2 regions of the Kiloniella sp. genome follow, and region 1 is predicted to be linked to the other one. Evidence: predicted binding sites of a transcription regulator. Region 1 holds the regulator's gene; the other holds the start of a gene.
The links. The regulator HrcA, encoded in region 1, represses chaperone genes, less so after heat shock. The targets are predictions, from matches to a motif close to GTTAGCACTCNCCNNNGGNGAGTGCTAAC.

Region 1 (11,029 bases):
CAAGCCTTCAGCCTGATTTTTAACTTCGACAGATTCACGACGGGCTTTATCTGAATCGGCATTTTCTTCGGCATCACGAACCATCTGATCGATGTCAGCGTCGCTCAGACCACCAGAAGCTTCGATACGAACAGACTGTTCTTTACCAGTTGCTTTATCTTTCGCGCCAACGTTAACAATACCGTTAGCATCAATATCAAAAGTAACTTCGATCTGTGGAACACCACGTGGCGCACCAGGAATACCTTCGAGGTTGAACTGACCAAGAATTTTATTATCCGCAGCCATTTCGCGCTCACCCTGGAACACACGAATTGTCACAGCACTCTGATTATCTTCGGCTGTAGAGAAAGTCTGGCTCTTTTTCGTTGGGATTGTTGTGTTACGATCAATCAGTTTGGTCATAACACCACCCAGTGTCTCAATACCAAGAGACAATGGTGTCACGTCAAGAAGAAGAACGTCTTTCACTTCACCCTGAAGAACACCCGCCTGAATAGCAGCACCAGTTGCCACAACTTCATCAGGGTTTACGCCACGGTGTGGTTCTTTACCAAAGAAGTCCTTAACAGTGTCATGGACTTTCGGCATACGGATCATACCACCAACCATGATGATCTCGTCGATGTCACCAGCTTTTACACCAGCGTCTTTCAACGCAGACTTAACAGGACCCATTGTGCGTTGGATCAAATCGTCGACCAATGCTTCCAATTTCGCACGTGTCAGCTTGACGTTAAGGTGTTTAGGACCAGACGCATCAGCCGTAATAAACGGTAGGTTCACTTCAGTTTGAGTAGAAGAAGAAAGCTCGATCTTTGCTTTCTCAGCAGCTTCTTTCAAACGCTGAAGAGCAAGAGTATCCTTACGAAGGTCGATACCCTGTTCTTTGTTAAATTCGTCTGCCAAGTAATCAATGATGCGGCCGTCGAAATCTTCACCACCAAGGAATGTATCCCCGTTTGTTGATTTTACTTCGAACACACCGTCACCAATTTCAAGAACGGAAACATCGAAGGTACCACCACCAAGGTCATAAACAACAACGGTACCAGAACCTTTTTTGTCCATGCCGTATGCAAGAGCAGCAGCAGTCGGCTCGTTGATAATACGTAGAACTTCAAGGCCAGCGATCTTACCGGCATCTTTTGTTGCCTGACGCTGAGAATCATTAAAGTAAGCAGGAACAGTGATAACTGCTTTTGTCACAGGCTCACCAAGATAGCTCTCGGCAGTTTCTTTCATTTTTTGCAGGATGAAAGCAGAAATCTGTGACGGGCTGTATTTTTCACCGTTGGCTTCAACCCACGCGTCACCATTGTCAGCTTTAACAATATTGTATGGCACAAGGTCCATATCTTTTTTTGTCAGCGGGTCGTCAAAACGACGGCCGATCAAACGCTTGATCGCAAAAAGAGTATTTTCAGGGTTTGTAACTGACTGGCGTTTGGCGGGCAGCCCAACGAGGCGCTCTTCAGCCGTAAAGCCAACCATAGAAGGTGTCGTACGCGCACCTTCAGCATTTTCAACAACACGGACGTCTTTACCGTCCATAATAGCGATACAGGAGTTTGTGGTTCCTAGATCAATACCAATAACTTTGCTCATGTTTATTCCTCACACTTAATATAGCAAACCGATTTGGCAGCCTTGATGCCAAGCACTGCCGGCTGGTCCCTTTTGAGGGCTGAACCCATTTTTTGGGCTCACGGGATATATATGCAGCCAGAGCTTTCACTGCAAGGAGCAATATGCCTAAAAAAATAAGGTTTTTCAGAAAAGTTAAATTACATTATAAATCAATAGATTAGTGATATAATAATTTATCGATCATCTTTATTATGATGTTTTTCAGGTGAACCACCGCGCGAATATTCCGGGAATTTAGCCATAATGAACTCAAAAAAAGCCAACGTTAACCCTAATATCCGAAAAATGATTAAGTGGATTGCTGTAGGAGATGTTTTGTTTGGAATCGCCGTCATGCTCACAGCGCACTATCTTCTCAAAAATGAAATTGTTCAGTGGTTCGGTCTCGCCGTTACTCTCATTGGCGGACTCCTCTTTTTAACAATGCGCTTACTTGAAAAGCGGCAAACACGAATCATTAATTCTCAAGACAGCTCAGAGAACCAGCGTTAATAAATAATTCAAAACAGTGATAAAATGTCCGTAATAAAATGATTGCCGGTTTTCAATATCACCCCGAATATTTCAGCCGGGAAGAACAGAAAAATCTCTTATCCGAAATTCGAGAGATGATCAGGACAAATCCCCTGTTTCACCCCACAATGCCCAAAACTGGTAAGCCCTTTTCTGTCGCCATGACATCGTTTGGGTCTCTGGGCTGGGTATCGGACAAAACCGGGGGATATCGTTATCAAAGCTTTCATCCCATTACCAAACGTCCCTGGCTTCAGATACCGGATAAATTACTCACAGTCTGGACTGATTTAACTGGCTACCCGGAACTTCCGGAATGCTGCCTGTTAAATTATTATCAAAACGAAAAAGCGAAAATGGGTCTTCACCGGGATCAAGACGAGCAGGATTTTAATGCACCCGTTCTTTCTGTATCATTAGGAGACAGCGCACTATTTCGCCTTGGGGGGCTCAAACGGCAAGGGCCGACAACATCAACCAAATTAAATTCTGGTGACGTCGCCATACTTGGTGGCGAAGCACGAAATGCCTATCATGGTATTGATCGTATTTTATATGGATCAAGCCAGTTACTGAAAAATGGCGGACGTATTAACCTCACGCTCCGTAGGGTAAACAAAGTCTAGCGATCTCCCTCTCCTAGGACATTGCAACAGATCATCATTCAATGAGGTTGTTTTTGAAAAAGCATCTCCATAAAAAAAAGCCGGCACAAAAGTACCGACTTTCTCACTCTAAACAGCTAAAAGACTTAGGCTGTTGTGTCCACTTTATCTGCACCAGCAGCAGGGCCACCCTTGGCAACACCAACGCGTGCTGGCCTTAGCAGACGATCATGAAGGCGAAACCCTGGTTGAATAACCTGTAAAATGGTCCCTTCTGGTTGGGAAGGATCAGGAATTTCAAACAATGCTTCGTGGCTGTGCGGGTCCATACGGGCACCCATTGCCTCGACTTCGGTAATGTTATGTTTTTCAAAAACCTTCAGCATTTCGCGATTGGTCATTTCAACACCATCGCGTAGCGTTTTAAGGTCTTCATTTCCTTCGGCAGTTTCTTCTGAAACAGATGACAGCGCACGTTGAAGGTTATCCATAACACCAATTAAGTCTGTCACCAGCTTTTGAGGTGCATACTTGATTGCATCTTCTTTATCGCGACGGGTACGATTACGAAGGTTTTCCATATCTGCCATTGTACGCAACAACTTGTCGGTCAATTGCGCATTCTGAGCATCCAGTTCAGCAACTCTTACGGCATCTGATTTTGCTTCTTCAGCTGCAGACGCAGTATCAACGGTTGCTTCTTCTGCTGCTTCTTCGTTTACCAGATCATCAGGAATCTGATCTTCAGCAACAACATTCTCTTCCGGATTTTGTTTTTCCGTTTCGGACATTTTCCGCTAACCAATCTTCTCTTTTAAGTTACTTACTTCTGGATTTAACAAGATTTCAGCCCTGCTTATCCAACCACTCTCATCCAATCATTCGACCAAGTATTTTGGCGGTATAATCCACCATCGGAATGATACGGGCATAGTCAATTCGTGTTGGACCAATGACCCCGATCGCCCCGACAACCTGTTGTCGAGTATTTTTATAAGGTGCCATTACTACAGAACACCCCGCTTGGGCAAACAATTCATTTTCAGACCCTATAAAGATCTGAACCCCCTCTGCCGTTTTTGTCATTTCTAACAAACGGACCAGAGACTCTCGTTTTTCCAATGCAGAGAATAGATGGCGTACCCTTTCCAAATCTTCAAGGGCATTTATATCTTCAAGTAACTGTGCCTGTCCTCTCACAATCAGCGCACCATTAGAACTGCCATTGATATCTTCGGCCCATGTCGCCAATCCCAGTTCGACAACTTTCTGTGACAGCTGGTCCAACATGGCCTGATGTTCTTTGAGCTCGGTTTGTATTTCTTGTAGCGCTTCTTCCAACGTCCGCCCGACCATACGCGCAGCCAAAAAGTTTGATGCGTCAACAAGCGCAGAGGGCGGTAACCCCAAAGGAATATTAACCACCCTGTTTTCAACTGATCCAGAATCAGAAACCAACACAACCAGAGCCCGCCCAGGAGCAAGAGATACAAATTCAATATGTTTTAGAGGTTCAGATAATTTAGGCGCGACAACCAATCCTGCACACTGGGAAAGGCCGGATAACATACCCGTAGCCTCTTCCAATAATTGAGGCATGGATTTTCCACCAGCTGCGCACTGTGCTTTTATCTGGCTGCGCTCATCTTTACTAAGGTTTCCGTGTTCTAACAAACCGTTCACATAAAGCCGCAACCCAACATCCGTTGGTAGCCTTCCGGCAGAGGTATGCCTGGCGAATAAAAGCCCCATATCCTCTAGATCAGCCATAACATTACGAATTGTTGCCGCCGACAGACCCATACCAAGCTTGCGAGATAACGTTCGGGACCCAATGGGTTCCCCGGTTTCCACATAAGCATCAACCACCAGACGGAAAATCTCGCGAGAGCGATCATTCATACCTGCAATTGCACCGGATATCAGGGATGTGTCATTAAACTTCACAGAATTTCCTTTTAAATTCCAATGCCCTTAAATAAGTGATCCTTATTCACCGACTAGCACTGTCTTAATTTAGTAAGCCGCAAAGCCTTGGTCAATGCTGGCTTGAACTAAAACTAACACTTGCATCATAACCCGATACCTCTTAAAGACGCGCTTAAAATTAAGACTCGGTTTTTGAAGGTCAGCATCGGCCCGCTTGTTCTATTAGGAATAGTGACAAATTAAATGAGTATCGGTTCTTTAAATGCAAAATTAGAGGCATTTTTCGCCCAAAATTCCTTTGATGAACCACATTTGGTCATAGACCTTGATCAGGTAGAGGTCAATTTCAACAATCTGGCATCTGCCCTGCCCAACGCATTGATTTATTTCGCGGTAAAAGCCAACCCTGCATCGGAAATTTTGTCGAGACTAAAGAACCTAGGCTCCTGTTTTGACGCTGCGAGCATCGCAGAAATCAAATTGTGCCTGTCACTCGGTATTCCGGCGAGCCAAATATCGTTTGGCAATACCATCAAAAAAGAAAATGCCATCGCCGAAGCCTACAAACACGGTATTCAGAGTTACGCATTCGATAGTCATGAAGAGCTTCTTAAAATTGCCCGTTCAGCCCCCGGTTCTAATGTCTATTGTCGTGTCCTGGTCGACTGTTCTGGCGCCGACTGGCCCCTAAGCCACAAGTTTGGTTGCTCGCCCGTTATGGCCAAAGAGTTGTTATCACAATCAGTGACCCTTGGCTTATATCCAACGGGCCTTTCATTTCATGTCGGGTCACAACAAACAAAAATAAGCCAATGGGATAATGCTCTCGGTCAAATTGAAAAGCTCTATAAAGATCTGAAAAATGAGGGTATTGAACTCTCTACACTTAACCTCGGCGGCGGTTTCCCCACTGCGTACAATGCGGATGTACCATCCATTTCTCAATACGGCGAATACCTTTCATCTTCGTTGAAAAAGCACTTTGGTGACAACGTACCAAAAATCATTATCGAACCCGGGCGGTCTGTTGTTGGTGACGCAGGGATTATAGAGGCTGAAGTTGTTTTAGTATCCCGCAAGAATACAGAAGATGAAAAGCGCTGGGTTTATCTCGACATCGGCATTTTCTCTGGTTTGGCTGAATGTCTTGATGAAGCCATCAAGTATCCGATTACGATTGTGGGAAAAGAAACCGATACCAATCTTGGACCTGTCATTCTCGCAGGCCCGAGTTGCGATAGCGTCGATGTCCTTTATGAAAAATTTAATTACGATCTGCCGCTTGATTTAAAACCTGGCGACAAGATTCGCATCCATGCAACAGGCGCATATACAACGACCTACTCGTCCATTGGCTTCAATGGGTTTCCCCCACTGAATAGCAGCTGCATATAAATCCGGGAACTCTATTCTTCTACAATCAGATACCATGCCTGAGGTGAAGAACGTTCTTCGCTTGTCTTTTCTAAAGCCATCTCGTGGCCACCGATATCTTCCTGCCCCAGTTCCACAGACATGTCCGGTTTATTCTGGGTTTTGGAATTATATGGGCGAATACGATAACTACAACGTCGACCACCTTCTAACAGATATTCGGCTCGCTCCACATCAACGTCTGGCCCGAGAACCGTCCTGAAAATAGACAACTCTGCACGACAAAATCCCTGACAAATCGTAGCCGCAGTACAAATCGGACAGTGATTTTCAATAAAAAGAAATCCGCCCTGATCATCTGCCTCGGCTGATGCCATATATCCTTCGCGCTCTCTCAATTCGACCAGGTGGTGCACCCGATCTTCAAGTGTTGTTACTTGTGAAAGGGCATCTGTATAGTTCTTTAGCGTCTGTTGTTCGCGATGACTGACCAGCTTCTCAACCCCTTCATCACCAAAAATGATGCGGGCGCTTTCAATTAGATCTTTTGTCAATAATGCATGAGAATCGCCGAATGTGTTATGAGACTCTGCCGTTAATTCCCAACTCACAGCTGGCCTTCCCGCCCCTGATGACGAAGCCTCTACCGATGCCTTTTGAATCATTCCTTCTGCAGACATTCGTTTGAGATGCTGGCGCATACCAACTGCTGTCATAGACAATTCACTTGCCAGATCAACTGCTTGCATTTCTCCTCGTGCTTTCAGCAATGCGAGAATTGCATCTTCTGTCTTTTCATTTTTTCTCATAACAATAGAGTATAATCTATAAAGTTAATTAAAAAAAGTGTTTGCTTTTTTAATTATTCAGCTTACACCTTAAATAAGAAAAGAAAAAACTTTTTTATTTAAGGTCTGTATCATGCCCAACTCTGCGCCACTAAATACCAAGTCAAAAATGACTCCGCAGAACATTCTACACCTGGTGATTGTTTGTATGGGCGTCGCTCTCTATGCCTTAAATAGCTTAATCACTTCAACATTATTGCCTTCCGCCGTTGATGATCTTAATGGCGTTGAATTTATTAACTGGTCAGCCCTGCTTTATACCACCGCCGCAATGATTGCATCACTTTCCGCAGGGACAACAAAAACCAGAATTGGTGGGCGTGCCATTATGACTATCGGTGGCTCGATCTTCACGGCCGGCTCTCTTTTGGTCAGCCTTTCCCCATCAATGGAATTGTTTCTGTTCTCTCGCGTAGTTCAAGGGATTGGCGGAGGATTGGTTCTTGCGAGTTGCTACACCGTAATTGCTGACCTTTTCCCACGCCATCTCTGGCCAACTGTTTTTGCAATGGAATCTGCTGTCTGGGGTATTGCCTCGGTTGGTGGGCCACTCGCTGGTGGTATTTTTGCCCAAACAGTAGGATGGAGGGCGGGTTTCTATATCATGACTGTCTGTGCAATTCTGTTTGTCATCCTTATAAGGTCTAGTTTTCCTAAAAAGCAAAAGACTGAATCCACAACAGAAACAAAAATCAAAACACCACTGCCTTTTTTCAGGCTTGGGCTTTTGGGATCAGCCGTTTTGATCATCGCAATGGGAAACAGAGAACCCGACTATGCCGTGGCTTTCTTGATCACTGGCTTATCTTTACTTGGATACCTTCTCTATAGGGACAAAAGATCTAATAACTCTTTACTTCCTAAGCATGGCCTCAGTCTTTTCAGCGTTGCCGGCACCGGAATTACAGTCATCTTTCTGGCCATGGTTTCTTCCATTTCTTTTATGGTTTATGGCCCTTATATTTTGCAAAAAATCCACGGGTTCTCCCCCCTGTCAGCAGGATTCATGGTTGCTTTGGAATCAATATCCTGGTCACTCGCAGCAATGATCTGTGCCAAACTTCCACAGAATAACAGTTGGCGGCTATATCTTATACCAACAGGTGTCTTTACCGCATTCTTAGGGTTTTATGGCATTGCACAGTTTCTTTACGGCGGACCACTATGGTCCTTGAGCATTGCAATTTTTCTAGCCGGGGCAGGATTCGGCATTTTTTGGGCCGACCTCTCGTCTGTAATCATTGAATCAGGGCCAAGCGAGGAACAAGATAAAAGATCTGGGGCTATTCCTACGCTACAAATGTGCGGAGGCGCATTGGGTCCTGCGATTGCCGGCATCCCAGCAGCCATGATTGGGTTCAGTGAGGGGGCCAGCCCAGAGATTATTGAACAAACATCATATTGGGTTCATGCCATCTTTTTCCCCGTATTGATCGTTGCCACACTCTTATCAATCTATCTGGTAAGGTTAAAAAACAAAGACGCCCAAAAGGATCTATTGAATTCTATTCCAGAGCCCCTGTGATATTCCAGATAAATCAGGCAGATAACCAGATCATAAATACGGCTAATCAATGCCACTGGACGTACCGGAAGCCATAAGGTAGCTTCCCGCTCAATATATTTATTTATCGCCAATATTATTGAGGGCTAATCATGCGTCCATCAGGCCGTACTCCTGACCAAATGCGTCAGGTTACTATTGAAACCAACTTCAGCAAACATGCCGAAGGATCTTGTCTGATCAAATTCGGCGATACGCACGTGCTTTGCACGGCATCAGTCGAAGACAGCACACCACCATGGCTTCGCAATTCTGGAAAAGGATGGATCACTGCCGAATACGGTATGCTCCCCCGTGCAACCCACAGCCGTTCAAATCGGGAAGCAGCTCGCGGCAAGCAGTCTGGCCGGACACAGGAAATCCAGCGTCTGATCGGCCGCTCTCTGCGTGCGGTTGCTGATATGTCAGGCTTTGGCGAACGTCAGATCAAAATTGACTGTGACGTTCTACAGGCCGACGGTGGCACACGTACAGCTTCCATTACAGGTGGTTTTGTTGCCCTTCATCTTGCATTCCAGCACATGAAGAAACTCGGCATGATCGAAGAAATTCCGCTGACAGACCACGTTGCAGCTATTTCTTGCGGTATTTTCGAAGGCACACCCGTTTTGGATCTCGATTACCCCGAAGATTCCAATGCTCAGGCTGATTCAAACTTTGTCCTGACAGGCTGCCTCGGCGTTGTTGAAATTCAGGGTACAGCCGAAGAAAAGCCTTTTTCTCGCGATGAGTTCAACGCTCTTCTCGACCTTGCGGAAAAGGGTGTATCTGAGCTTGTAGAACTACAGAAACAGGCTATCTCTGACGCGTAAAAAGACTGTTAGAAAAAGATACGACCAAAAAGACAAGCAGGAACAAACTCATGACTCAGGCTGAAAAAACATTCCCTGAAAAGACTCTGCGAGATAGTAAACTTGTTCTCGCCAGTCATAATCCGGGAAAATTACGCGAAATAGCCGAGCTTTTGGCTCCCTATGGCGTTGACGTTATTTCAGCCGGAGATCTTGGCTTACCTGAACCTGTCGAAGATGGGGAAACCTTTGCAGCAAATGCGGAAATAAAAGCGCTTGCAGCTGCAAAGGGATCCGGTCTACCTGCACTTTCAGATGACAGTGGACTGGCCGTTACTGCCTTGGATGGTGATCCCGGTATTTATTCTGCCCGTTGGGCCGGACCTGAAAAGGATTTTTCTTTGGCAATGGAAAAGGTCGAAGAAGAACTGCAAAAAGCCGCAAAAACAGGCCAAGACAGCCGTGCAGCCTACTTTGTTTGCGCCCTTTGCCTCGCCTGGCCAGATGGTACGACAGAAGTCTTCGAAGGTCGTGTAGATGGTACTATTGTACATCCAGCGCGCGGCCTACAGGGGTTTGGTTATGATCCAATTTTTCAGGCTGATGGTGAGACAATAACATTCGGTGAGATGGATCCAGCACGCAAACACTCAATGAGCCATCGTGCCCGTGCCTTTGCATTGCTTGTTGCCAAAAAATTCACCCCTAGGGCCTGAACCAAAGTCCGCACATCAACTTTGCTGGCCTTTAAACGAGACTGAATTCACTGTGCTAAACTAGTCAGAACTAGTTTAAACTCATTTCCGGCTGACCTCTAAAGGGACTGCGTTTTGATAAACACTCCAAGTTCCGGCTCTTCCCTTCCCGCTGCGGCACAGCGCGGATTTGGTATCTATATACACTGGCCCTTTTGCTTGAAAAAGTGCCCCTATTGCGATTTCAACAGCCACGTCCGCAAAGAAGTTTCTCAGGAACGGTGGCGCGCAGCCCTTTTACAGGAACTTGATCACTACGCCGACTTATTGAAGAGATCTGGCGGTGAAGGCAGAATTGTTAGCTCAGTGTTTTTTGGCGGTGGCACTCCATCTCTCATGGCGCCGGAAACTGCCGAAGCACTGATTCAACGAATTCGAAAACACTGGCCCTGTACGAATGACCTTGAAATTACATTGGAAGCCAACCCAACTTCTGTTGAATCAGATAAGTTCGCTGCTTTCGCCCAAGCAGGTATCAATCGCGTATCTCTTGGGATTCAGTCTTTAAATGATCAGGATCTCCAGTTCTTGGGGCGAGAACATTCTGCAGCGGAAGCTCTTAAGGCAATTGATGTTGCCCGGCAGAACTTCGAACGCTTTTCTTTTGATCTGATCTACGCGCGTCCTAAGCAAGAGAAACAAAGCTGGGAAGACGAGCTAGAGCGGGCCCTAAACGAAGGCACCAAGCACCTTTCTCTCTATCAGTTAACAATTGAAGAGAATACACCGTTTCATGGTGCACGTCGTCGTGGAGAACTTAAAGAACTCAACCCAGACATTGCAGCAGAACTATACGATGTCACCAACAATGTTATGGCACGACATGGATTGCCCAACTATGAAATATCAAACTATGCCAATCCCGGGGAAGAAAGCCGCCATAACATAACCTATTGGAAATACGGCGATTATATCGGCATCGGCCCCGGAGCTCATGGACGGCTGACATTGGCAGACAACACCTCTTTAGGAAACAAAATCGCGACAAGGCAGCACAGAG
Region 2 (11,029 bases), on a different contig from region 1:
TGTTATTCTCAATACCGAAAATAATGATCGCGTTCGTGCGCTTGTTTATCTTGGTGGATTTGATGGATCATTCCTGATCGTTGGTCGCCCGATTGATCCAAACATTTTAAAACATATTGATCGCGCAAAAAGTGCTGTTGCTCTCTATACTGATCTTGAAGGACAACGCTCGGGCTTTGTTCTTACCTTTGCGATGATTTTTGCGATTGTTGCATTGATGATCCTTTTGGCCTCTGTGTGGGTTGGTCTAACCTTTTCCAATAACCTGACGGGACCTATCGGAAACCTGATTGCTGCGGCTGAAAAGGTACGCGAAGGTGATCTCGAGACACGAGTTATTTCGAATAAATCTGATGATGAAATCGGACGTTTATCTCGTACCTTTAATTTGATGACGGGGGAATTGCAGCGCCAACAACAGGAATTGATGAGTACCAATGCTCAATTGGATGAACGTACAAGGTTTATTGAGGCTGTCCTGGGCGGGGTTACTGCTGGTGTGATTGGTTTGAATGCAAAAGCGGAAATCACTCTACCTAATAGATCTGCGTCAGCATTTTTTGTCGATCAATTTGCCGAACTTCGTGGGCAGCACATTTCCGTGGTGATGCCGGAAGTTGCTGAATTTGTAGAGGAAGCCAAATCCAGACCTCTGCGTCCGGTAGAAAAACACATCCCCTATACCCAAGAAAATGGTGTGCAACGTACCTTGTTGTTGCGTACCGTTGCAGAGCTTGGAGATGATTTTGAAATTATCGGTTTCGTAATTACTTTTGATGATATTACTGAACTGGTTTCTGCTCAACGCAAAGCGGCCTGGTCTGATGTTGCCAGACGTATTGCCCATGAAATAAAAAATCCACTTACACCAATTCAGCTTTCTGCTGAGCGGCTAAAGCGGAAGTATCTCAAAGAGATAGAGAGTGACGCAAAGACTTTTGAACTTTGTATTGATACCATTATTCGTCATGTTACTGACATCGGCACAATGGTAAACGAGTTTTCTTCATTTGCGAGGATGCCTGTCCCCAAAATGAAAGAAACCGATTTGACTAAGCTTATTAAAGAATCTGTTTTTCTACAGGATACCGCGCAACAAGGAATTCACTTTGAAACGATTGTTCCTGACGAAAATATTCTTCTTTCCTGTGATCCGGAGCAAATCAATCGTGTCTTAACGAATTTATTGTTGAACGCAGGAGAGTCTATCGAAGGGAAGCTGGAAGAAGGAAATAGGGGCACAGAGGCAACAATTAAAGTATTTTTGGAAAAGTCAGATACTGAAATTTCTGTCATTATTAAGGATACAGGGAAGGGATTGCCTTCTGGAGATCGTGAAAAGCTGACTGAACCATATGTAACGAATAGAGAGAAGGGGACAGGTTTAGGGTTGGCTATTGTTAAGAAAATTATGGAAGATCATGGTGGCTCTCTTGTCCTTGAAGATAATTTGGATCAAACTGGTGAAATAATTGGTGCGCAAGTGCACTTGGTTTTCCCAATTACCAGCAAATAAATACTTTAACAAATTTAAGTAGATTGATTAGATGACCCGCGAAATTCTCATTGTTGATGATGAAGCCGATATCAGGATGGCACTAAGTGGTATTCTGGAAGATGAAGGCTATGTTGTCAGAGAGGCTGCCAATAGTCAGGAAGCTCTTGCGACAATTCATGCCCGTCGCCCTAGCTTGGTTGTACTGGATATATGGCTAAATAATTCTGAGCTGGATGGTATTGGCATTCTAGAAGCAATCAAACACGATTATAGTGATTTACCTGTTGTTATGATGTCAGGTCACGGCACAATTGAGACTGCGGTAAGTGCCATAAAAATTGGTGCGTTTGATTTTGTTGAGAAACCATTTAAATCGGATCGATTGCTTCTAATAATCAATAGGGCAATAGAACTTTCTGAATTGCGGCGTGAGAATGAGCGTTTGAAGGTTAGTGCAGCTGTACAGTCGTCATTAATTGGTTCTTCGGCCCCAGTAGTTCAGCTTCAGCAGGCGTTGGATAAAGTTGCGCCCACGGGCAGCCGTGTTTTAATAACCGGGCCTGCAGGTGCAGGTAAAGAGGTTGTTGCCCGTCAATTACACCAGCAATCTGCGCGGAGTAACGGATCTTTTGTGGCTTTGAATTGTGCCACAATGCATCCCGATAGGTTGGAAAGTGAATTATTCGGCACAGAAAGCAAAGATGAAGACGGGGAAACCTCTATAAGGCTTGGTACTTTTGAGCAGGCTCATGGGGGAACTCTCTTGCTTGATGAAGTTGCGGACATGCCCCTTGAAACACAGGGGAAAATTGTCCGTGTTTTGCAAGAACAGTCCTTTACTAGGGTCGGTGGAGATGTCGAAGTTGACGTTGATGTTCGGGTTATCGCTTCTACAAACAAAGACTTACAGGCTTTGATAGCTGCCGGTGAGTTTAGAGAAGATCTTTATTATCGCTTGAATGTTGTGCCATTGGTCGTGCCTGCCTTAGTCGACCGACGGGATGATATACCTGATTTGATAGAATACTTTATGGACCTGTCTGCCAAAACGAATGGTATCCCCGCGCGTCCCTTGGCTCAGGATGCACTGGCATCCCTTCAGGCTTATGAATGGCCAGGTAATGTTCGGCAGCTCAGGAACGTTATTGATTGGTTGTTAATAATGGCGCCGGGTGAGGGGGATGAAGTTATTTCTGCAGAGATGATGCCACCTGACATTGGTTCAATATCTCCGTCTGTTTCATCTGGTGCTTCAGGGCAAGAAGACCTTATGTCATTATCCTTGAGAGATGCGCGTGAGCTTTTTGAAAAAAGGTATCTTGAGGCACAAATTATGCGCTTTGGTGGAAATATCTCGAAAACTTCTACATTTATTGGTATGGAACGATCTGCTTTGCATCGTAAGTTGAGAACTCTTGGTATTTCGACAGACCGAAGCTGAATAAATTACGGATTTAGGATCCTGTTATGAAAGTAGTTATTTGTGGTGCTGGTCAGGTGGGTTTTAATATTGCCCGCTATCTTGCAAGTGAGAATGCCGATATCACTGTGATTGATCGTGATCCTGGTCTGGTAAACAAGATTACGGACTCTCTGGATGTAAAAGGTGTTGTTGGTTTTGCCTCGCACCCAAATGTCCTTGAAAAAGCTGGTGCTTCTGAAGCGGATATGATTATCGCGGTTACTCATGCTGACGAAGTCAACATGGTCGCGTGTCAGATTTGTCATTCGATGTTCGACGTGCCAACAAAGATAGCCCGTATCCGCGAACAAAATTATCTGGATCCGATGTGGTCAGATCTCTTTACGCGCGACCATATGCCTATTGATGTAATCATTTCGCCGGAAATCGAGGTTGCTGCAGCCATTGAAAAACGACTTCAAATACCGGGCGCATTTGATGTTTATCCGTTAGCAGATGGCAAGGTCAGCTTGATTGGTGTGCATTGTACAGAAAATACACCGATTATTCATACACCTCTTCGACAATTAACAGAGCTTTTCCCTACTTTGAATGTCGTTGTTGTAGGTATTTTTCGCCAAGGGAAGGGCTTTGTTCCGACACCTGATGACGAATTGCGTCCTGATGATGATGTGTATCTTGTGCTTGATCATGGTCACCTCAGCAGGGCAATGGATGCCTTTGGTCATGCTGAATCAGAAGCAAGAAGAGTTGTGATTATTGGCGGCGGTAACATCGGGCTATATCTCGCGAAGTCTGTGGAGGAAAATCACCCTCAAGTGAAGCTTAAATTGATTGAGTTGGACAAAAAACGTGCTGAGTTTGTTGCCAAGTCATTGAAGCGGACTGTTGTTATTCATGGGGATTCTCTTGATGCAGAAATTCTGAACGAAGCTAATATCTCCACGACTGAAACCATCGTCGCAGTTACAAATGATGACGAGGTGAATATCCTTACCTCTCTATTGGCAAAACGGCATGGCTGTAAACGTGCGGTGACACTGATCAACACAACGTCCTATGCGCCACTTATCAGTACTCTGGGTATTGATACTGTTGTTAATCCCCGTAGCATTACGGTGTCTAACATATTACAACATGTTAGAAGGGGACGTATCCGTTCAGTGCATACAATTGCTGACGGGCTTGGTGAAGTTATTGAGGCTGAAGCTCTCGAAACATCAAGCTTAGTGGGGGTGCCAATTCGAGAAGCAAAGCTGCCGCCGGGTGTAATCGTTGGCGCCATTGTCAGGGATGGTGAGGTTATCATCCCACGAGGCAGCACTATTGTCAGATCACATGATCTTGTTGTGATTTTCTCCGCTGCCGAAGCCGTTAAAAAGATAGAAAAGCTGTTTGCTGTTAAGCTTGAGTTTTTCTAGGAAACCTCCAATAATCATTTTTTGCAATATTCATTTTTATGAAATTAGAGATATAGAATACTTATGACATTTTCTTCCCCCAAAGCTGTCGTTTTTGATTGGGACAATACATTAATTGACAGCTGGGTTTCGATCCATCACGCTCTTTCTGTCACTTTCGAAGAGATGGGTATGGTTCCCTGGACACTTGAAGAGGCTAAAGATAGGGTTCGCGCTTCTGCACGTGAGAGTTTCCCTTTGATCTTTGGTGATAAAGTCGATGCAGCGACCAAAATTTTTTATGATACCTACGAAGCTAGCCACCTAGATGTTTTAACACCTTTGCCTCATGCAAAGGAACTCTTGGAGTTTTTGGTGTCCAAAGGTATTTATCTTTCTATTGTGAGTAATAAAAAGGGATATATTCTGCGTAAAGAAGTATCGAAATTAGGCTGGGATAAATTTTTTCAGAACATTATCGGCGCTAATGATGCAGAAAAAGATAAGCCAGACCCTGTAGTAATGGATCTTGCGCTAAGGGGCAGTGATATTCCTTTGGATGAACATGTATGGTTTGTTGGTGATACCGATGTTGATCTTCAGTGTGCGTGTAACTGTGCCTGTTATCCGGTCTTGATTCGTCCAGAGCGGCCTAAAGTGGAAGAGTTTATTGAATGTAAGCCCGCACTTCATTTTAAATCCTGCGGAGAAATGAAGACCTTTTTATCTTAAAAAAAATGAAGATTTTTAAGTCCTTTGTTGATGAGGGGTTGTATTTCCTCAGCATAATGATAAAGAATCTCACTTGTCTGATTTTTGGACACAACCCCAAAAGCTAACAATACCAACCAATAAAAACACGCAATAAAAACTAATAAGGGGATTAAACGCGATGGCCGCGGAAAAATCACAGAACGTACAGGATGTATTCCTGAATACGATTCGCAAAAATAAAGTCCCGGTAACGGTCTTTTTGGTAAATGGCGTAAAGTTACAAGGTATTATCTCCTGGTTTGATAATTTCTCTGTATTGCTTCGTCGTGATGCACATGCACAACTCGTATACAAACACGCAATTTCTACAATTATGCCTGCGTCACCAGTTCAATTATTTGATCCGGGCAAAGATGACGAAGGCGGAGCAGAATCATAACCTTAATAGGTTTTTCTGATATATATGGGCTCAAAATTTATTGATGATGGCGTGGATCGTAAAAAGCAGGTCCGCGCCATTGTACTTCATCCGGAATTAAAAAAATCTTCTCAGTCAACGCGTTCTTCCGAAGCTCGGTTGGAAGAAGCTTATGGCTTGGCCTTGGCAATTGATCTAGAGATTATCCGTCATGAAGTCATTACTGTTGCGCGACCAAAGCCTTCAACTCTGTTTGGTTCTGGTATCATTGAAAAATACCATGACTACATACACGCTAATGAGGTTGAAGTCGTTATCGTGGATACAGCTTTGACGCCCGTGCAGCAGCGCAATCTTGAAAAGGGATGGGAAGCCAAAGTCATTGATCGAACCGGTCTTATTCTTGAGATTTTTGGAGAACGCGCGCGTACCAAAGAAGGAAAACTGCAAGTTGATTTGGCCCAGCTAAGCTATCAACGTTCAAGGTTGGTGCGGTCTTGGACACACCTTGAACGTCAGCGTGGTGGTGCAGGCTTTATGGGCGGTCCGGGCGAGCGACAGATTGAGATTGACAGACGTTTGATTGACGAGAAAATCGTCCGTTTGAAAAGTGATCTTGAAATGGTAAAGAAAACGCGCGAGCTACATCGTTCAGCGCGTCGGAAAGTACCTTTTCCGATTGTTTCGTTGGTCGGCTATACAAATGCAGGAAAATCGACACTCTTTAATCGACTGACTGAATCAAAGGTTTTTGCCGAAAATCTTTTGTTTGCCACCTTGGACCCAACCATGCGTCGGGTTAATTTGCCATCCGGGCGCGAGATTATTTTATCGGATACTGTTGGATTTATTTCTGAATTGCCAACAGATCTGATTGCATCGTTTCGTGCCACTTTGGAAGAGGTCAGAGAAGCAAATGTACTGGTTCATGTTAGAGATGTTTCACACGAAGATACTGAAGCTCAAAAAGACGATGTAAAGGCTGTTTTAAATGATCTGGAATTAGATCCGGATATACAAAGTAACATGATAGAGGTCTGGAATAAATCAGACTTGCTTTCTGAAGATATAAAAGCCTCTTTGGAGATCCAATCTGGTCATCAGGAAACGACCCTTCTTTGTTCTGCGATAACGGGCGAGGGGTGTTCTGAATTTCTGCATACGGTTGAGCGACTGCTCGATGCGCAAAACCTTGTATATGAGTTTGAAATTCCTTATGAGAATGGCGCCGCGTTATCGTGGTTACATGATAATGCCAAAGTTCTGGAACAAGACCATCATGAAGAAGGTGTCTGGGTTTCTCTTTCTATTCTTCAGGCTGATGCAGATAAGTTTATCAGTAAGTTCGGTATAAATCCGATAGAAGATGAACTGGAAGAATAAGAAATCATTTCAATTATTTTTTTCTCCATTGGTTGACATCCTCCTACCTGCAATCTATATGGCTTTTAGCACTCAATTGGTGGGAGTGCTAATAATCGAAAACTCTCTCACCGTTAGTGCCCGATATTTTTTGTATTAATATACTCTGATGGAGTTGATCTATGAGCTTCAAACCTCTTCACGATCGTGTTGTTATTGAGCCGCTTGACCAGGAAGAAAAAACTGCCGGTGGTATCATCATTCCCGACACTGCTAAAGAAAAACCAATGCAGGGTAAAGTTACTGCTGTAGGCAGTGGCGCTCGTTCCGATGATGGCAAAGTTGTTCCTCTCGACGTTAAAGAAGGCGACACTGTTCTTTATGGTAAGTGGTCCGGCACTGAAGTGAAGCTTGACGGCAAAACTCTGCTGATCATGCGCGAGTCCGACATTATGGGCATTCTTCAATAATATTGGCTTTAAATAAGCATCAATATTACTGGATTACTGGCCCCTAAATTAAAGGAAATTATGAATTATGGCTGCTAAAGACGTAAAATTTGGTACTGACGCTCGCGATAAAATGCTGCGTGGCGTAGATGTACTTGCAAACGCTGTAAAAGTTACTCTCGGCCCTAAAGGTCGTAACGTTGTTCTCGACAAATCATTTGGTGCTCCACGTATCACCAAAGATGGTGTTTCTGTTGCAAAAGAAATCGAACTTTCTGACAAGTTTGAGAACATGGGCGCACAGATGGTTCGCGAAGTTGCTTCCAAAACCAACGATGTTGCTGGTGATGGTACAACAACTGCGACTGTTCTGACACAGGGTCTTGTTCGTGAAGGCGCAAAAGCTGTTGCTGCAGGCATGAACCCAATGGACGTTAAACGCGGTATGGATCTTGCTGTTTCTACAGCTGTTGAAGCTCTTAAAGCTTCTGCTAAACAGATCAAAACATCTGAAGAAGTTGCTCAGGTTGGTACAATTTCTGCGAACGGCGAAGCTGAAATCGGCAACATGATTGCTGAAGCAATGGAACGCGTTGGTAAAGAAGGCGTTATCACTGTTGAAGAAGCTAAGTCTCTTGCAACTGAACTTGACGTTGTTGAAGGCATGCAGTTCGACCGTGGATACCTGTCTCCATACTTCGTAACAAACGCAGAGAAAATGGTTGCTGATCTTGAAGCGCCATACATTCTTCTTCACGAAGCTAAACTAACAAACCTTCAGCCAATGCTTCCTCTTCTTGAAGCTGCTGTTCAGTCCGGTCGTCCGCTTCTGATCATTGCTGAAGACGTTGAAGGCGAAGCGCTTGCAACTCTCGTTGTGAACAAACTTCGTGGTGGTCTGAAAATCGCAGCTGTTAAAGCCCCTGGTTTTGGTGATCGTCGTAAAGCTATGCTTGAAGACATCGCGATCCTGACTGGTGGTACAGTTGTTTCTGAAGATCTTGGCATCAAGCTTGAGAACGTTACTCTTGATATGCTTGGTACTGCTAAACGCGTTAACATCTCTAAAGAAGAGACTGTTGTTGTTGACGGTGCTGGTGAACGCGAACAGATCGAAGGCCGTTGCGCTCAGATCCGCGCACAAGCTGAAGAAACTTCTTCTGATTACGATCGCGAAAAACTACAAGAGCGTCTTGCTAAACTTGCAGGCGGTGTAGCTGTTCTTCGCGTTGGCGGTTCTACAGAAATCGAAGTTAAAGAGCGTAAAGACCGTGTTGAAGATGCTATGAACGCAACACGTGCTGCTGTTGAAGAAGGCATCGTATCCGGTGGTGGTACTGCACTTCTTTCTGCTGTTGCTGCTCTTAAGGATCTTACTGGTGACAACAACGATCAAGACGTTGGTATCAACGTTGTTCGTCGTGCACTGGAAGCTCCTATCCGTCAGATCGCTGAAAACGCTGGTTACGAAGGCTCCATCGTTGTTGGTAAAATCACTGAGAAAAACGAAGCTGGCTTTGGTTTCGATGCTCAGACTGGCGAATACAAAGATCTATTTGCTGCTGGTATCATTGATCCAGTTAAAGTTGTTCGTACAGCTCTTCAGGATGCAGGTTCTGTATCCGGTCTGATGATCACAACTGAAGCAATGGTTGCTGATCAGCCTGAAGACAAGTCTGCTGCTCCTGCAATGCCTGACATGGGCGGCATGGGTGGCATGGGCGGCATGGGCGGCATGGGCTTTTAAGCCAGCCAAACAACCGTTTAGCTATCAAGAAAGGGAGCCTTTGGGCTCCCTTTTTTTATGGTATGTCTGTCCCGTCCTGAAATAAGTTTACAGAAAAGAGGCTTATCAGGGACATAGAATTATTTAATGTGGCTCCCGGTGCCATCACCTCTTAATTCCCACTTCCGAGCGCGATTTATAGTCATCTTTTCGTTTACTTCTTTGTTCAAATCTAATCCGTATTGATCTAATAAGCGGTGTAGTAAAATAACAATGTCTGCAGTCTCTTTTCCTATTTCGATGGTATTATTTTTCGCAATAGCTTCAGATAATTCGATTGTTTCTTACAATGCTCTTTTAAGCAGGTCATTTGGGTTATTGACGGGGCCAAAAGTTTTTTCGGCCCACTCACAGATAGTCGTTTGTGTTTCCATAAAAGGCTTCACCTTTTCAAAAGGGGGATAAGCGACTTCAAGGATAAGAGAAAGAAATCCCTATCGGTCTATTTTCATAAAAGGGATAACGGGGTAGAATTAGCGCATAATATAAAGAATTAATTGGGCAAAATATATGAGTGACCTCCGAAATTTTATCAACACATTGCCAAAAGCTGAATTACACCTTCATCTTGAAGGTTCTTTGGAGCCAGAAATGATGATGCATTTGGCGACCAGAAATAACATTGAACTGCCCTATCAGTCCGTTGATGAAATCAAAGACGCTTATAATTTTTCAAACTTACAGGATTTTCTAGATATCTATTATCAGGGGATGAATGTTCTTCAGGCGGAACAGGATTTCTACGATCTGACTTTTGCTTACCTTAAGAAAGTCGCCGATGAGGGTGTGGTTCACGTTGAAGTTTTTTATGACCCTCAAGGGCATACAAGCAGGGGGGTTGCATTCTCTACTGTTACGAATGGTATCCTACGCGCTCTGGATGATGGGTTGGAAAAGCTGGGCGTAAGCTCAGAACTTATCATGTCATTCCTGCGCCACTTGAGTGAAGAAGAGGCCTTTGCAACACTTGAAGAAGCAAAACCATGGTTTGATGGACGTATTGTTGCTGTCGGACTGGATTCAAGCGAGATGGGACATCCTCCGTCAAAATTTGAGCGGGTTTTTGAGGCAGCTCGTGATTTGGACCTCAAACTTGTGGCACATGCAGGGGAAGAGGGGCCAGCAGAATATGTGCGGGAGGCTATTGAGCTTTTAAAGATTGATCGATTGGATCACGGTAACAGAACAATCGAAGATGCTGACTTAACTCAAAAGTTGGCACAGTCAGGCATTGCTTTTACTGTTTGTCCGCTTTCCAATCTTAAGCTCTGTGGCGTTACGGATATGAAAGAACATCCGCTCAAAGAAATGATGGAGGCAGGTCTGAAAGTGACGATAAATTCTGATGACCCGGCTTATTTTGGCGGTTACATGACAGCAAATTTTCTCTCAGTTGCCGAAGCTTTGGCGTTAAGCAAAGACGATATTGCCGTGTTGTGTCGCAATTCTATTGAAGGATCTTTCCTTACGGACAAAGAAAAACAACAGCATTTGAAACGTATAGATAATATTGCCTCAAGTCATAAATGATATGCTCTTTCTTGATCTGAAAACTAGTCTGTTGGTTGTGTGATGTTTTCTAAATTAGATAAGGTTACAGAGATTCTGAAAGAAGTTTCTGAACAGACAATTGTTCCAAGATTTCGAAATCTTTCTGAAGGTGACGTCTCATATAAAAAAGGCGGCGAAACGGTTACAATTGCAGATACTGAAGCCGAAGCCCTGCTTGAAAAACGTTTGATTGATTTATTTCCCGGTAGCCGGGTTATAGGGGAAGAAAAAGCCGCGAGCACGCCGAATATACTCGAAAAGATAGATGAGCGTGAACTGACATGGGTAATTGACCCGATTGACGGTACAAATAATTTTGCGCGAGGTCGGGATATTTTTAAAACCATGCTGGCTTTGCTTTATCAGGGAGAAACAGTTGCGGGGTGGATCTTAAGCCCTGTCGATAAAAGCATGCTTGAAGCCCGAAA

Region 2: the regulator HrcA is predicted to act here: its motif matches at 6,901-6,929, upstream of groES (co-chaperone GroES).

Annotation. Positions count from the first base shown of each region.
Region 1 covers NZ_JBLXHT010000005.1:172,468-183,496, forward strand. Annotated here, with positions in the region: gene dnaK (molecular chaperone DnaK) at 1-1,608, opposite strand, end outside; gene ACN0QW_RS10385 (hypothetical protein) at 1,894-2,142, shown strand; gene ACN0QW_RS10390 (alpha-ketoglutarate-dependent dioxygenase AlkB family protein) at 2,181-2,789, shown strand; gene grpE (nucleotide exchange factor GrpE) at 2,915-3,559, opposite strand; gene hrcA (heat-inducible transcriptional repressor HrcA) at 3,639-4,670, opposite strand; gene ACN0QW_RS10405 (type III PLP-dependent enzyme) at 4,941-6,092, shown strand; gene ACN0QW_RS10410 (helix-turn-helix transcriptional regulator) at 6,104-6,880, opposite strand; gene ACN0QW_RS10415 (MFS transporter) at 6,993-8,444, shown strand; gene rph (ribonuclease PH) at 8,576-9,295, shown strand; gene rdgB (RdgB/HAM1 family non-canonical purine NTP pyrophosphatase) at 9,346-9,990, shown strand; gene hemW (radical SAM family heme chaperone HemW) at 10,105-11,029, shown strand, end outside.
Region 2 covers NZ_JBLXHT010000002.1:450,935-461,963, forward strand. Annotated here, with positions in the region: gene ACN0QW_RS05320 (ATP-binding protein) at 1-1,516, shown strand, start outside; gene ACN0QW_RS05325 (sigma-54-dependent transcriptional regulator) at 1,548-2,939, shown strand; gene trkA (Trk system potassium transporter TrkA) at 2,966-4,342, shown strand; gene ACN0QW_RS05335 (HAD family hydrolase) at 4,406-5,053, shown strand; gene hfq (RNA chaperone Hfq) at 5,214-5,474, shown strand; gene hflX (GTPase HflX) at 5,499-6,836, shown strand; gene groES (co-chaperone GroES) at 6,998-7,285, shown strand; gene groL (chaperonin GroEL) at 7,353-9,011, shown strand; gene ACN0QW_RS05360 (adenosine deaminase) at 9,561-10,580, shown strand; gene ACN0QW_RS05365 (inositol monophosphatase family protein) at 10,623-11,029, shown strand, end outside.